DNA from 2 places in the Nonomuraea salmonea genome. Region 1 is predicted to be linked to the other one. Evidence: riboswitches for the same ligand, from Rfam matches in the RefSeq annotation. Region 1 holds a riboswitch; the other holds the start of a gene.
The links. Region 1 has a riboswitch for thiamine pyrophosphate ahead of ACFFR3_RS36240 (purine-cytosine permease family protein). Riboswitches for the same ligand answer to the same signal wherever they lie in the genome.

Region 2: it holds a riboswitch for thiamine pyrophosphate, as region 1 does, so the genes downstream of both, thiC (phosphomethylpyrimidine synthase ThiC) here and ACFFR3_RS36240 (purine-cytosine permease family protein) in region 1, are expected to answer to the same signal.

The regions. Positions count from the first base shown of each region.
Region 1 is NZ_JBHMCF010000040.1:253,256-260,607, forward strand. Features, by position in the region: gene ACFFR3_RS36220 (YidC/Oxa1 family membrane protein insertase) at 1-374, shown strand, start outside; gene ACFFR3_RS36225 (ATP-binding protein) at 358-780, opposite strand; gene ACFFR3_RS36230 (sensor histidine kinase) at 932-2,800, opposite strand; gene ACFFR3_RS36235 (methylated-DNA--[protein]-cysteine S-methyltransferase) at 2,896-3,465, shown strand; gene ACFFR3_RS36240 (purine-cytosine permease family protein) at 3,434-4,771, opposite strand; TPP riboswitch at 4,762-4,876, opposite strand; gene ACFFR3_RS36245 (rhodanese-like domain-containing protein) at 4,930-5,253, opposite strand; gene ACFFR3_RS36250 (Fpg/Nei family DNA glycosylase) at 5,299-6,177, opposite strand; gene ACFFR3_RS36255 (GOLPH3/VPS74 family protein) at 6,247-6,867, shown strand; gene ACFFR3_RS36260 (LCP family protein) at 6,874-7,352, opposite strand, start outside.
Region 2 is NZ_JBHMCF010000003.1:423,887-431,238, reverse strand. Features, by position in the region: gene ACFFR3_RS03235 (MFS transporter) at 1-193, shown strand, start outside; gene ACFFR3_RS03230 (FAD-dependent monooxygenase) at 190-1,434, shown strand; gene ACFFR3_RS03225 (AIM24 family protein) at 1,439-2,104, shown strand; gene ACFFR3_RS03220 (cellulose binding domain-containing protein) at 2,101-3,156, opposite strand; gene ACFFR3_RS03215 (universal stress protein) at 3,265-4,104, opposite strand; gene ACFFR3_RS03210 (hypothetical protein) at 4,114-4,464, opposite strand; TPP riboswitch at 4,555-4,667, shown strand; gene thiC (phosphomethylpyrimidine synthase ThiC) at 4,660-6,204, shown strand; gene ACFFR3_RS03200 (SDR family oxidoreductase) at 6,229-7,080, opposite strand; gene ACFFR3_RS03195 (glycine betaine ABC transporter substrate-binding protein) at 7,121-7,352, opposite strand, start outside.

The sequences.
Region 1 (7,352 bases):
TGGCCCAGTTGCCGTTCCTGTGGCTGATGTACCGGGTGGCCACGCATCCGACCGCGCTCGCGGGGCACACGTTGTTCGGGACGCCGCTGGGGGAGCAGGCGGCCGGCGTGGTCGCCCATTTCGGTCTGGTCAGCACCCCGGTTTTGGTCTTTGTATTGGTCATCGCCCTGGTCACAGCGGTGGCGTGGCTCTCGGCCCGGCAGATCAAGGTCGCCGAGGAGCAGCCGGAGGCCATGAAGCGGATCATGCGGCTGCTGCCGTACGGCTCGGCGCTGGCCGCGCTCGTGCTGCCGCTGGCCGCCGGCCTCTATCTGCTCGTCTCGACGGCGTGGGCCGTGAGCGAGCGCGCCGTGCTGGCTAGCCGGCCTCTCTGAGGGCCGCGACCTGCCCGTTCACACTTTTGCTTGGCGCGGGCAGAATCGCCCACACGGTCGTCGTGTCGCCGTCGTGCCGCACCCCCCAGCTCTCGGCGACATATTCCACGATGCCGAGCCCCCGGCCCCCGAGCGAGGACAGCGTCGGCCGGCCCGCACGGGGCTCGGTCGCGGCGCCCCCGTCGCTGACCGCCACCTCGATGTGATCGTCGCTGCGCAGCCACGCCACCCGCACCATGCCCGACGGCAGCGGATGAGCGTGCCGCAGCGCGTTGCTCAGAAGCTCGCTCACGACGAGCACGGCATCGTCGATGGCCGCGGTGAAGACCCCACTGTCCTGCAGATCAGTGCTCAGACGCTGGCGGGCGACGGCAACGCTGGACGGCGCGTACGGCAGCAGCACCACGCTTGACACACCCACCTCCCCGTTCCCTGTGCCCCCCGCGGGAACACTCCCCGGTACGACCGAAATGCCCCGTTACTCGATCCCAGAAACCGCATCTCGATCACAGCTTGTACACATTGGAAGATAGATCAGCGCAACCGTGACCACCTCGTTACCGCATCGGTGTGTCGGATCCGATAGTGGAAGAGCCCCTCAATACGAGCCGCATTCTGGTGCCTCCTCCTGGTCGCGAATGAGCGCTGACATCTCCTCCCTGTGCCCTGGCGAGACTGCGGACGATGTAGAGACCGAGCCCCACTCCACCAAACCGTCTCCGGTCGCCGCTGTCCACCTGGACGAAGCGTTCAAAAACCCGCTCACGGTCAGGCGGGGCGATTCCGACTCCCTCGTCGTCCACGACGACGACCACGTTGTCGTCCTCCGGCCAGGCCGCCACGCTGATCAGCCCGCCCTTGGGCGAGTACTTGAACGCGTTCTCCAGCAGCTGCCCGAGCAGGATGTCGGTGGCCAGCGCGTCGCCCAGCACGTACGGCAGCCCTTCGGGCACGTCCACCTCGACCCGGTGCCGGTCCGACAGCTCGGGCAGCCCCAGCGTGGCCGCCACGATGCGCTCCCCCAGGTCGAACTCCTCGATGCGCACCTTGAGCTCGTCGGCGCCGGCCCGCGCGCCGAGCAGCAGGTGGTCCATGAGCACGCCCAGCGACCTCGCGCGCTCGGCGATCGTGTGCACGGCCGAGCGGCGCGCGGGGTCGCTCATGTCGTCCCAGCGCGAGTCGAGCGTGCTGGCGAAGCCCCGCACGATGGTGATCGGCGTGCGCAGCTCGTGGCTGGTCGTGGCGAGGAACAGGTCCTTGGCCTCCTCCAGCTCCTTGGCGGCGGTCACGTCGCGGAAGTCGACGACCACCTCGCCGGTCTCCTCGATCTGCGCGCTCACCACGTCGAGCCAGCGCCCGTTGTCGAGCTGGAAGGTGCCCTTCTCGCCGGCCTTGGGCAGCGGGAATGGCGGCGGGCCGCCGATCACGGACTCGGCGGGCAGCGCGGTCAGCTCGGCGGCGGCCGGGTTCCAGCGCACCACGAGGCCGTCCTGGTCGAGCACGGCGATGCCGTCGGCGCTGGCGTCGAACACGGCCCGCTCGTGCGCCCGCTGCCGCACCGCCTCCTGGTAGGCGACCGCGTTGCCGACCGCGATGCCGGCGTGCCCGGCCAGCAGCTCCAGCAGCTCCAGCTCCAGGTGTCCTGGGTTGCGGCGGGCGAACAGGGCATAGAGAGCGCCGTACGGCCGCCCGCCCACCGCGGCGAGCCCCAGCGCGATCGTGTGCAGGCCCTTGAGCTTGGCCCACACCAGGTCGTCGAGCCCGTGGGACTCCAGCATCACGGTCTTGCCGGTGCGTAAGAGCTTGTCCACCAGGCTCGTCCGCAGGTCGGTGGTGGTGCCCCTGATCGCCTCCGGCAGCTCGTACGTGCTGACCAGCCGCAGCCGCTCGCCTTCGATGAGCACGAACCCGCCCGCGTCCGCCCCGGTCAGCTCGGTCAGGCTGGCCGAGATGCGGTCGAGCACGGCCGACAGCTCAAGGTCGGAGTTGATGTCCCCCACGACGTCGGTGAGGCGGGCGACCAGCCGGGCGCGGCGCGCCATGCGGTGCTCGGCCATCTCGTCGGCCCTGGCCGGGTGGTAGGCGCACACGTAACCGGCGACGGCGCTGCCGAGGCGCAGGGCGCTGATGTCCACCCGCAGGTCGAGCACCCGGCCGTCGGCGTGGAGGCGCTTGGTGCGCAGCGACACGGGCTCTCCCGTACGTACGCGCTCCAGCACCGCGTTGTGCTCGGCGCCCAGCTCGTCCGGCACGATCGGGGCCCGGCGGCCGAGCAGCTCGTCGGCGCTCCAGCCGAACATGCGCTCGGCGGCGGCGTTCCACACCAGCACGCTCTGGTCGCGGTCGAGCGCCACGATGGCGTTGGGCGAGCTGGCGAGCGCCGCACGAGCGATCTCATCGTCACTACCGGCCCATTCGTCCCCCACTACTCCATAGTGCACGTGGCGCGGTGGGTGCGTCGGGCGATCCGTCCGATACGCTGCGGTCACGGTGATTCCCGGCAGGTGGGAGGGTGAGGGGTATGTCGAGCAACGATCTCGATGCCCTGCTGCGGGTGACCTCCAGCACCTATCGGGGTGAGACACCACCCGACATCGCGTTCGGCACCTACGACGGCGCGGTGGGCAGGATGGTGCTGGCGGTGACCGGCAAAGGCATCGCGGCGTGCAGCTTCGAGGCGGAAAACGACGTGTTCGAGCTGATCACCCGGCACGTGGGGCGGTTCATCGGGCCCGACGCGCGGCGGCTCGACCCGGTGCGCAGAGAGCTCGACGCTTACTTCTCGGGGCGGCTGCGGACGTTCGCCACGCCGGTCGACCTGACGCTGGCGACGCCGTTCGCCCGTACGGTGCTGCAGAAGACCATGGCGGTCCCCTACGGCACGACCACGACGCTGGAGGAGATCGGCGAGAGCATCGGCAGGCCGCGCGCGCTGCGGGCGATCGGCAACGCGCTGGCCTCCAACCCAGTCTGCGTGATCGTGCCCTGCCACCGGGTCCTGCGCGAGGACGGCGGGCTCGGCGACTACGCCGGCGGCGCCGCCGCCAAGCAGCACCTGCTCAACGTCGAGCAGCGCGCGACCGCTGGATGAGCCCGATGAGCAGCGTCACCAGCGCCGCCACCAAGGCGCCGCCGAGCGCGCCGTTCATCCACGACTGACGCACGAAGCCGAGCGCCTCGCGCACGCCCGTCCAGAGCGCGTCCCACTGCGGGAAGGTCGGCGTCGAGGTGGTCAGCCAGTACGCGGCGAAGCCCAGCGCCCAGGGCACCAGCATCGACCAGCGCGACGGTGCGTCCTCGGCGGTGTTCCAGCCCTCGCCGCGGCGCAGCACGAAGTAGTCGACCGCGAGCACCGCGAACATCGGCACGAACACGGCGCCGATCACGCCGAGGAACACGCCGTAGGAGTTGACGTCCGCGAAGAGCGCGATCACGACCGTCACCACGCCGATGGCGGTCGAGAGGATCCGGCGGTCCACCCGCGGCATCAGGTTCTGCAGCGACATGGTGGTGGAGTAGACGTTGGCGAAGGACTGGTCGGTCTCGCGCAGCACCAGGATGCCGAAGAACAGCGCGCCCAGCGGCACCGCCACGAACGGCGTGAACACCGACGTCGCGTCGGCCAGCACGCCGTCGGCGCCCGCCAGGGCCACCGCGTAGACGCCGAGCCCCAGGCAGGCCACCTGGGCCAGCGTGTAGCCGCCGACCACGCCGGTGAACGCGGCGCGTCCCGACCGCGAGTGGCGGGCGAAGTCGGCCGCCATCGGCACCCACGACACCGACAGCGCGATCACGTAGTCGACGGCGGCGGGGAAGGCCGTCCAGCTCCCGCCCTCGGGTGAGGGGGCCTCGCGCAGGAAGAACACCGCGAACCAGACCATCGCCACGATGACGCCGACGGTGACGTAGCGGCGCAGCAGCCGGATCGAGCCGAGCGGCCAGACGGTCAGCGCCGCCGTCAGGACGCCCGCGACGAGCACCCACACCTGGTACGGCACCGACGGGAAGATCGCGCCGGCCCCCTTGGCGATCACCCACAGCTCGAAGGCGCCCCAGCCGATCATCTGGATGATGTTCAGCAAGGTCGGGACGTAGGAGATCCTGGCCCCGAACAGCCCGCGCAGCAGCACCATGGCCGGCTTGCCGGTGCGCGTGCCCGGGATGGCCGACAGGCCCACCATGGCGGTGCCGATCAGGCTGCCCACCACGGTGGCGACCAGCGCCGCCGCGAGGGTGAGCGGCGCATTGCCCAGCGGGTCGAGCAGCAGCAGCGCTCCGGAGAAGCCGAGGAGGCTGACCCCGAGGTTGGCCCAGAGCGCGCCCTGATCGAGCACGCCCAGGGTCTTGGGCGCCTCGCCTTCGAGGGTCAGCGGAACTTCTTCGACGCCGTGCGACATCGCACACTCCCTACGCCGGCATTACCCGGACAGGTTCAGGCGGTCGGCAGCGGATGCATTGCTGCCCTCTCAGCCCGGCGACCCCGAGCTCCCGCGACGATCTGTAGTTTGCGCCCTTATCTTGCCTTAGAGAGGGTCAAATCGCCATAGTGGGCGACTTACGCCACAAAAGGCTCCTGGCCCGTCTCGCTGACCATCGGCTTCTGCGCGGCCTCCCACGACTGCATGCCGCCGCCGACGTTGACCGCCTCGCGTCCGAGCTGGTTGAGCCACGCGGCGACCTGCAGCGACCGGCCGCCCACCCGGCAGACGACATAGACCGTGCGGTCGCCGGGGACCTCCTCCACCCGGCCCTGGATCTGCGTCATGGGGATGTGGACGGCCTGCGGCGCGTGGCCCGCCAGCCATTCGTCCTGCTCGCGGACGTCGAGCAGGTAAGCGTCTGCGGGCACGGCACTGGCCTCGATCTCAGGAACGGTCATGACTCCATCATGGCGTGCCCGAAGCCGTGCACCGGACGCCCGCACCTACTTGAGCAGCTTGGACAGGCGGCGGTCGGCCAGCGGCTTGCCGCCGGTCTGGCAGGTCGGGCAGTACTGCAGCGAGGAGTCGGCGAACGAGACCTCCCTGATCGTGTCGCCGCACACGTCGCACGGCTGCCCCGCACGGTTGTGCACCCGCAGCCCCGACTTCTTCTCCGCCTTGAGATCCTTGGCCGCGAGCCCGTGCGCGCGCTCGACCGCGTCGCGCAGCGTGGTCACGATGGCCTCGTGCAGGTCGGCGAGCTGCGCGTCGGTCAACGTCGCGGCGATCTTGAAGGGCGACATCTTGGCGGCGTGCAGCACCTCGTCGGAGTAGGCGTTGCCGATGCCGGCGATCACCTTCTGGTCGCGCAGCAGGCCCTTGATCTGGGTGCGCTTGCCGCCCACGATGCGCTTGAGCGCCTCGACGGTGAACGATTCGGCCATCGGGTCGGGGCCGAGGGCGGCGATGCCGGGCACCTCGTCCGGATTTTTCGTGACATAGACGGCGAGGCGCTTCTGCGTCCCCGCCTCCGTCAGCTCGAACCCGGGCGCCAGCCCCTCGTCGTCGGGCGCCAGCCGCACGCGTACGGCCAGCGGCCCCTTCCCCGGCCGCACCGGCTTGGCCCCCGACAGGTCGTCGCGCCAGCGCAGCCACCCGGCGCGGGCCAGGTGGATGATCAGATGCAGCCCGTCGCAGTCGAGGTCGAGGAACTTGCCGTGCCTGCTCACACCGGTGACGGTCAGCCCGCCGAGCGAGGTGACGGGTGGGTCGAACGTCTTGAGCGCCTGGATGGCCACCACGTCGATCCCCGCGATCGCGCGGCCCACGGCCCGCTCACGCAGGAAGTGGGTGAGCGACTCGACTTCGGGAAGTTCGGGCATGCCCCCAGAGTACGGCCCGCACGGAACTGTCCCCAGAACGGGAGCCATCGGGTCGTTAGGGTCAAGTGCATGACCGTGACGATCGCAGAAGAGCTCCTCCTCCTGGCACTCAGCGAGGACAAGGGCAAGCTCCTCATCAACGCGGCCACGCTCGACCTGGCGCTCTCCGGCGGCATCCTGGCCGAGCTGGCGTTGGCCGGCCGCGTCACCAAGGACGGCAAGAAGCTGGCCGTCGCCACGCCCGACCCGGTCGGCGACCGGGAGCTGGACGCCGCGCTGGAACGCATCGCGAACGACAAGGCGCGCACCCCGGAGTGGTGGGTGCGCAAGCTGCAGACGGACGACCTGCGCGACCGCCTGCTCACCCGCCTGGCCAACACCGGCGTGCTGGCCAGAGAGCGCACCAAGGCGCTCGGCATCTTCACGGTCACCCGCTGGCCCGAGCTGGACTCCGCCGTCGAGGCCGACATCAGGGAGCGGATGACGGCCGTGCTCGCAGGCGCCACCCCCGACCCCCGCACGACCGCCCTGATCGCGCTGGCCAAGGCGGCCGGGCTCGACCGCAAGGCGTTCCCCGACGCCGGCAAGGCCCGCGTCAAGGAGCTCGCCAAGGGCGACTGGGTGGCGGACGCGGTGGCCCGCGCCATCGCCGACATGAACGCCGCCGTCGTGGTCACCACCGTGACGTGAGGCCCGTCAGCCGGCGTCCACGACGTCCTTGGGCACCGGCTTGTCCTCCTTCAGCGCGTTGAACAGCGCGAGCGCCTTCGTCCTGTCCCACTTCACCGCGTCACCGCTGGCCACGCGCTCGGTGCCGCCGAACGGCACCACCGTCGTCACCGGGCTGTCGCCCATGGCGAGCCCCAGCGACAGCATGTTGAACGCCCCGGTGCTCGAGTCGACCTCGACCGCGTCGGTGGCGCTCGCGGCCAGCGGGATCGCGGTGAACGGGTTGAGCAGCACCCCGGGGCTCGCCGCCTTCTTCACGACCGCGCTGAGGAACTGCCGCTGCCGCTTGGTCCGCTCGAAGTCGGGCAGCGCGCCGCCCTTGCGGGTGCGTACGTAGCCGAGCGCCTGTGAGCCGGTGAGCACCTGGGTGCCCTTCTTCAGCTTGAGCCCTGCCTTGGGGTCGTTGACGGCGGCCCGTACGTTGATCTCGACCCCGCCCACGGCGT
Region 2 (7,352 bases), on a different contig from region 1:
CGTCCTGGTGGCCAGAGTCGTCGGATCGGCGCTCGGCATCCAGGCGAGCGCCGTGCTGCTCACCGCGGGCACCGACCCGGTCTCCGGCGTGCCGGGGGAGTCGGGCTTCGTGCTCGGGTTCGTCCTGGCCGGCGTCGTGACCGCCACGTCCCTCCTCGTTCACACGTTCAGGCGAAAGGAAGTCCAGGCATGACATCGAAGCGTGAAGTACTGATCTCCGGCGGCGGCATCGCGGGCCCGGCGCTCGCGTACTGGCTCGGCCGCTACGGCTTCGCCGTCACCCTCGTCGAGAAGGCCGGCGGGCTGCGCGGCGGCGGCTACCCGATCGACGTGCGCGGCACCGCGCTTGAGGTGGTGCGCCGCATGGGGATCCTGCCGCGGCTGCGCGCGGCGCACGTGGACATGCACAAGTTCACGTTCCTCGACGTCGCGGGCGACGAGGTGGCGGTGGTCGATCCGCGGCTCATCGACGGCAGCGTGGCGGGCCAGGACCTGGAGGTACGCCGCGGCGACCTCGCCGAGGCGCTGCACGCGGCCGTCGGCGACGACGTGGAGTTCGTGTTCGGCGACTCCATCGCGACCATGACCGAGACCGGGCAGGGCGTGGACGTCACGTTCGCGAGCGGCAGGCGGCGGACGTACGAGGTGGTGATCGGCGCGGACGGGCTGCACTCGCGCACCAGGGAGTCCGTGTTCGGCCCCGAGGATCGCTTCCACCACTACCTCGGCCACTGCTTCGCCGGCTTCACCATGCCGAACATCCTCGGGCTCGCCCACGAGGGGGTGCTGTGGAGCACGCCGGGCCGGGCCGCCGTGCTCTACGCGGCGGGCGACGGCGACGAGGTGCACGGGTTCCTCAACTTCGCGCGTGAGGACCCGCCGTTCGGCGCCTTCCGCGACCCTGCCGCGCAGCGCGACCTGGTGGCCGCGACCTTCGCGGACGCGGGCTGGCGGGTGCCCGACCTGGTGGCGGCCATGCGGGAGGCGGACGACCTGTTCTTCGACACGGTCAGCCAGATCCGCATGCCGGCCTGGTCGAGCGGGCGGGTGGCGCTGGTGGGCGACGCGGCGTACGCGCCGTCGTTCCTGACCGGGCAGGGCACCAGCCTCGCGCTGGTCGGGGCGTACATGCTGGCCCGTTCGCTGGCCGTGCACCCGGGGCACGAGGAGGCGTTCGCCGCGTACGAGCGGGACACCCGCGAGTTCGTCACCCTCAACCAGGCGCACGTGGACGGCGGCGGCAGCGTGATGTTCCCCGCGACGCAGGAGGCGATGGACCGGCGCGACGCGATGCTGCGCGACCTCACCGCCGACCCCGTCCCGATGGAGCGGCCGGCCCACTCGGCGCTTACCCTGCCCGGCGTCGCGGGGGAACCGGCGGACGGCGGCGGGCGTTGGTCCTTCCATACGGTGCCCGCAGGCGAAAGGTCATGAGGACGTGCGCAGTTCGGTGTTCGGCAATCTCGGCTCCCAGCAGCTGCCGCCGGGGTTCGCCCTGGAGAACGGCAAGATGCTGCGCGTCCAGCTCCCCGACGACGTGCTGGCCAAGCAGGGGTCGATGGTCGCCTTCCAGGGGGAGATGGACTTCGACTACGAGGGCGGCGGGCTCGGGAAGCTGTTCAAGAAGGCAGTCACGGGCGAGGGCGCCGCGCTGATGCGCGTACGCGGCCAGGGCCTGCTCTACCTCGCCGACAACGCCGACGACATCCACCTGTTCTACCTGGAGAACGAGGGCATCACGGTCAACGGCCGTAATCTGCTGGCCTTCCAGCCGCAGCTGTCCTGGGACATCAAGCGGGTCCAGGGCGCGGGCATGGCGGCCGGCGGGCTGTTCAACACGACGATCACCGGCACGGGGTGGGTGGCGGTGACCACCCACGGCACGCCGGTGCTGCTCGACGCGGCGCGCATGCCGACGTTCGCGGACGGGCAGTCGGCGGTGTGCTGGAGCACCTCCCTGCAGGTCGGGGTCAACCGGACGATGAAGGTGGGCGCGCTGATCGGCCGGGGGAGCGGTGAGGCGATGCAGCTCGCGTTCAGGGGTCAGGGGTTCGTGCTGGTGCAGGCCAGCGAGGGCGCCCCGGTGATCAAGGCGCAGTCCTAGATCGCGCAGGTGGGCGTCGGGGCGGTGCCGGCCCCGGTGGACGAGCCGAGGAAGCCGAACGTGGTGGACGCCCCCGGCGCCAGCGAGCCGTTCCATGCCGCGTTCCGCACGGTCACGGACGAGCCGTTCGCGCTCAGTGTGCCGCCCCAGAGCTGGGTGACGCGCTGACCGTCGGCGTACGTCCAGCTCACCGTCCAGCCGCTCATCGGCGCGGCGCCGGTGTTGGTGACGGTCACCTCGCCCTGGAAGCCGCCCTGCCACTGCCCGGTCGTCTTGTACGCGGCCGCGCAGTCACCGGCCGGCACGGTGGGTGTCACGGTGGGTGTGACGGTGGGCGTGACGGTGGGGGTCGGGGTGCCCGCGAGCGCCTCGACCAGGGCCGGGTACCACTTGTCGGACATCTTCTGGTCACCGGCCGCGTTCGGGTGCACGCCGTCGTAGGTGTCGGTGGCGGTGTTGAAGCCCGTCCACTGGTCGACCACGGTGATCGGCGACTGGCCGGTGGAGGTCGCGGCGGCCCAGGCGGGGATGGCGTCGTTGAGGGCCACGGTGCGCCGGCCGCAGTCGGGGCAGGTGGCCGGGTTCATCGGGATGATCTCAGCGACCAGGATCCGCATGTTCGGGTTGCTCGCCCGCATCTGGTTCACCAGCGTGGTGAACGCGCCGAGGATCGTCGCGGGCGCGATGTTGCTCCACACGTCGTTGGTGCCCAGGTGCATGAGCACGACGTCGGGCCGGGTGGCCGCGAGCCAGCCGGGCAGCATGTTCTGGTTCGCGATGTTGGTGGCGAGATAGCCGCCGTGGCCTTCGTTGTCGCCGTCGTGCGCCACCCCGCAGCCCTGCGGCGGCAGCGTGCCGACGAAGTCGATGTTCGTGTGGCCGGTGCTCTGCAGCCGGTTCCACAGCATCGCCCGCCAGCAGCCGGGGGAGCCGGTGATCGAGTCGCCGAGCGGCATGATGCGTACGGCCGCCGCCTCGGCCGGCGTCGTCGCGAACAGCACGGCCGCGATCACGGTCACCATCCCCGCCAGCACGGCGCCGATTGCGCGCATCGTCCGATCTCCCGTCGTCAGCCTGCGCAGATCGTAAGGAGCGGCAGGCGGAACGGGGAAGCTGAAGGTCAGGACCGCGGGCATGAGCTGCGGGGACGCATGTAACTTTCAGGCGGCGGCGCGTACCACCGCCAGCGGGCAGGGCGCATGGTGCAGCATGGCCTGGCTGATGGATCCGATGAGCATGCCGGCGAGCTGTCCGCGCCCGCGCGAGCCCACCACCAGCAGCTCGGCCCCGGCCGCCGCCTCCTTCAGCACGTCCACAGGATGTCCGTGCACGATCTCGGCGACGGCCTCGACGCGGGGATGCCGGGCGCGGTACGGCGACAGCGCCTCGTGCAGCGCCCGCAGGTGGCCCTGCTCGCTCTCGGGGTCGGCCGGCCCGAAGCCGCCCGGCTGGGGCCAGGCCCACGCCTGGACCACCCGCAGCCGCGCCCCGCGCAGCTCGGCCTCGGCGAAGGCGAACTCCAGGGCCTGCTCGGCGCACTCGGACAGGTCGGTGCCCGCCACCACCTCGCCGGGCGTGGCGGGGCGGTCGCGGACGAGGACGACGTTCGTCTCGGCGTGCGCGACGACCCCGTACGCGACCGAGCCGACCAGCAGCCCGCGCACGCCGCCGATGCCGCTGCTGCCGACGACCAGCAGCTCGGCGTCGGCGGCGGCCTTGAGCAGGGCCGCGCGGGGATCGCCGGGGAGCAGGACGGTCTCCACACGCACCTGGGGCCGCTCGCGCAGCGCGCGGTCCTTGGCGGAGGTGAGCACGGTGCGCGCTTCCTCGCGCATCCACCGCGCCACCTCGGCGTAACGGACGGGCTGGTCCTCCTCGCACACCCACTTGGGCACGACGTGCGCGACGGTCAGCGGAACCTGGCGCAGCACGGCCTCGGTGGCGGCCCAGCCGGCCGCCTCCAGGCCGGCACGGGAGCCGTCCACACCTACGATGATCAACTCGGCTCCTCAGGACGCGGTGTAGCACTCCACCTCGGCGCGGCGGAACGACAGTCCCACGGCCTCGGAGTCGCGGACGCACGCGCGCTCCGCCTTGCTGAGCTTGAGCGTGCCGCAGACGGTCACGCCGGAGTAGGTACGGCAGTCGAGCGACGGATCGGTACGGCCGACGCGATAGAGCTCTCTGACGTTCTTGCGGCACTTGGCCTTACCGGTATCGGAGTAGCGGCACTGGGCCAGCAGGGTGTCGAACTGCTCCTGGCTGACCTCGTGCTGTTGCATGCCGTCCCCGGCGGCGGCGGTGGCGCCGGATGCGGCCATCACGACGAGTAGTCCTGCGACAGCGGCGATTCTCATCATGTTTCCCCTGATGGGGTCCGTACCGCTGAGAAGCCCCGCCAAACCTTTTCGCCCTGGTTTGGGATCCAGCCCCGCGTGGGTACGATCACCGCCGTCCAACGCGGGAGCCCGGTGGAGACCGGGCTGAGAGGACGGCTGCCAGCCGCCGACCGCCAGAACCTGCTCCGGGTAATGCCGGCGAAGGGAGTTTGCGCGATGACTGACGCGCGCTTTTCCAAGATCTACAGCGGCGAGCTGCGGGTGCCGATGCGGCAGGTGAACCTGTCGAACGGCACGGCGGTGACGCTGTACGACACCTCGGGCCCGTACACCGACCCCTCCTACGAGCCCGACCTGCGGCGGGGCCTGCCGCGCCGCCGGGCCGAGTGGATCGAGGAGCGGCGGGCCGCCGGGCACCCGGTCACCCAGGTCGGCTGCGCGCGGCGCGGGCTGGTGACCAAGGAGATGGAGTTCGTCGCGGTCCGCGAGGGCGTCTCGCCGGAGTTCGTACGGGACGAGGTCGCGGCCGGCCGGGCCATCATCCCCGCGAACGTCAACCACCCCGAGACCGAGCCCATGATCATCGGCCGCAACTTCCTCGTGAAGATCAACGCCAACATCGGCAACTCCGCGGTCACCTCCTCCATCGAGGAGGAGGTCGAGAAGATGACCTGGGCCACCCGCTGGGGCGCCGACACGATCATGGACCTGTCCACCGGCGACGACATCCACGAGACCCGCGAGTGGATCCTGCGCAACTCCCCGGTCCCGGTCGGCACCGTGCCGATCTACCAGGCGCTGGAGAAGGTCAAGGGCCGGCCGGATGAGCTGTCGTGGGAGGTCTTCCGCGACACCCTGATCGAGCAGTGCGAGCAGGGCGTGGACTACGTGACCGTGCACGCGGGCGTGCGGCTCGCGCACGTGCCGCTCACCGTGCGCCGCAAGACCGGCATCGTCTCGCGCGGCGGCTCGATCATGGCCGCCTGGTGCCTCGCGCACCACCGCGAGAGCTTCCTGTACGAGAACTTCGCCGAGATGTGCGAGATCCTGGCCCGCTACGACGTGTCGTTCTCGCTCGGCGACGGCCTGCGGCCCGGTTCGATCGCCGACGCCAACGACGAGGCCCAGTTCGCCGAGCTGCGCACGCTGGGCGAGCTGACCGTGATCGCGCGCGAGCACGACGTGCAGGTCATGATCGAGGGCCCTGGACACGTGCCCATGCACAAGATCAAGGAGAACGTCGACCTGCAGCGCGAGCTGTGCGACGACGCCCCCTTCTACACCCTCGGCCCGCTCGTCACCGACGTCGCGCCCGGCTACGACCACATCACCTCGGGCATCGGGGCCGCCATGATCGGCTGGTTCGGCACCGCCATGCTCTGCTACGTCACCCCCAAGGAGCACCTCGGCCTGCCGGACAAGGACGACGTGAAGACCGGCGTGATCACGTACAAGATCGCCGCGCACGCCGCCGACCTGGCCAAGGGGCACCCGAAGGCGCAGGAGTGGGACGACGCGCTGTCCGACGCGCGCTTCGAGTTCCGCTGGGAGGACCAGTTCGACCTCTCGCTCGACCCCGACACGGCCCGCGCCTTCCACGACGAGACGCTGCCCGCCGCGCCCGCCAAGACCGCGCACTTCTGCTCGATGTGCGGCCCCAAGTTCTGCTCGATGCGGATCAGCCACGACATCAGGCGGGCCGGTTTCGAGGAGAAGGCCGCCGAGTTCCGTCGCCTCGGCGGCACGATCTACGTGGAGTGACGCCACCAAGTGCCCAGGCCGCGGCTAGCCGGGGAGCGTCTCGCCGCCGATCGGGGCCAGCACCTCGCCCGTGTAGTACGAGGACAGCCGGTCGGAGGCGAAGAACACGTACGAGGGGGCGATCTCGTCCGGATGGGCGGGTCGCCCCATCGGCACCTGCTGGCCGAACTTCTCCACCTTCTCCTCCGGCATCGTGGCCGGGATGAGCGGCGTCCACACCGGGCCAGGCGCCACCGCGTTGACCCGGATGCCCCGCTCGACCAGGTTCTGGGCCATGGAGTAGGTGAAGGCGTTGATCGCGCCCTTCGTGGCGGCGTAGTCGATGAGCGACTTGTTGCCGCGCAGGCCGTTGATCGACGAGGTGTTGATGATGGCCGCGCCCTCGCGCAGGTGCGGGAGCGCGGCCTTCATGACGCGGAAGTAGCTGTGGATGTTGACGGCGAACGTGTGCTCCCACTGCTCGTCGTCCAGCTCCTCGAGGCCGCTCACCGGCTGCTGGTAGGCCACGTTGTTGACCAGCACGTCCAGGCCGCCCAGCTCGGAGACGGCCTGCTCGACGACCGACGCGCAGTGCGCCCGGTCGGCCAGGTCGCCGGGCAGAGTCACGCAGCGCCGCCCGGTCTCCTCGACCAGCTTGCGGGTGTGCGCGGCGTCCTCGTGCTCGCTCAGGTACGCGATCGCGACGTCCGCGCCCTCCTTGGCGAACGCCACGGCGACCGCCCGGCCGATGCCCGAGTCGCCGCCCGTGATCAGGGCCTTCTTGCCGGCGAGCAGGTCGCGGCCGACGTAGTCGCGCATCTCGTCGCGCGGCTCAGGGGCCATCTCGCCGGTGCTGCCCGGGTACGGCTGGTTCTGCGGTGGTGGTGTGTGCGACATGCCTTGCGGGCTGCCCGTGGTCAGGTGGGGCTAACGCCCGTCATCGGACGAACCCCTCCGACCTGAGCCAGTCGCGGGCCACCAGCGCGGGCATGCCGCCGTCCACGTCCACCTGCGCGTTCAGGTCCCGCATGACGTCGTCGGTCAGCTTCGCGCTGATCGGCGCGAAGATCTTCGCGATCTCCGGGTGCGCGTCGGCGAGCTGCCTGCGCATCGTCACCGCCGCGTTGTACTGCGGGAAGAAGTGCCGGTCGTCCTCCAGCAGCACCAGG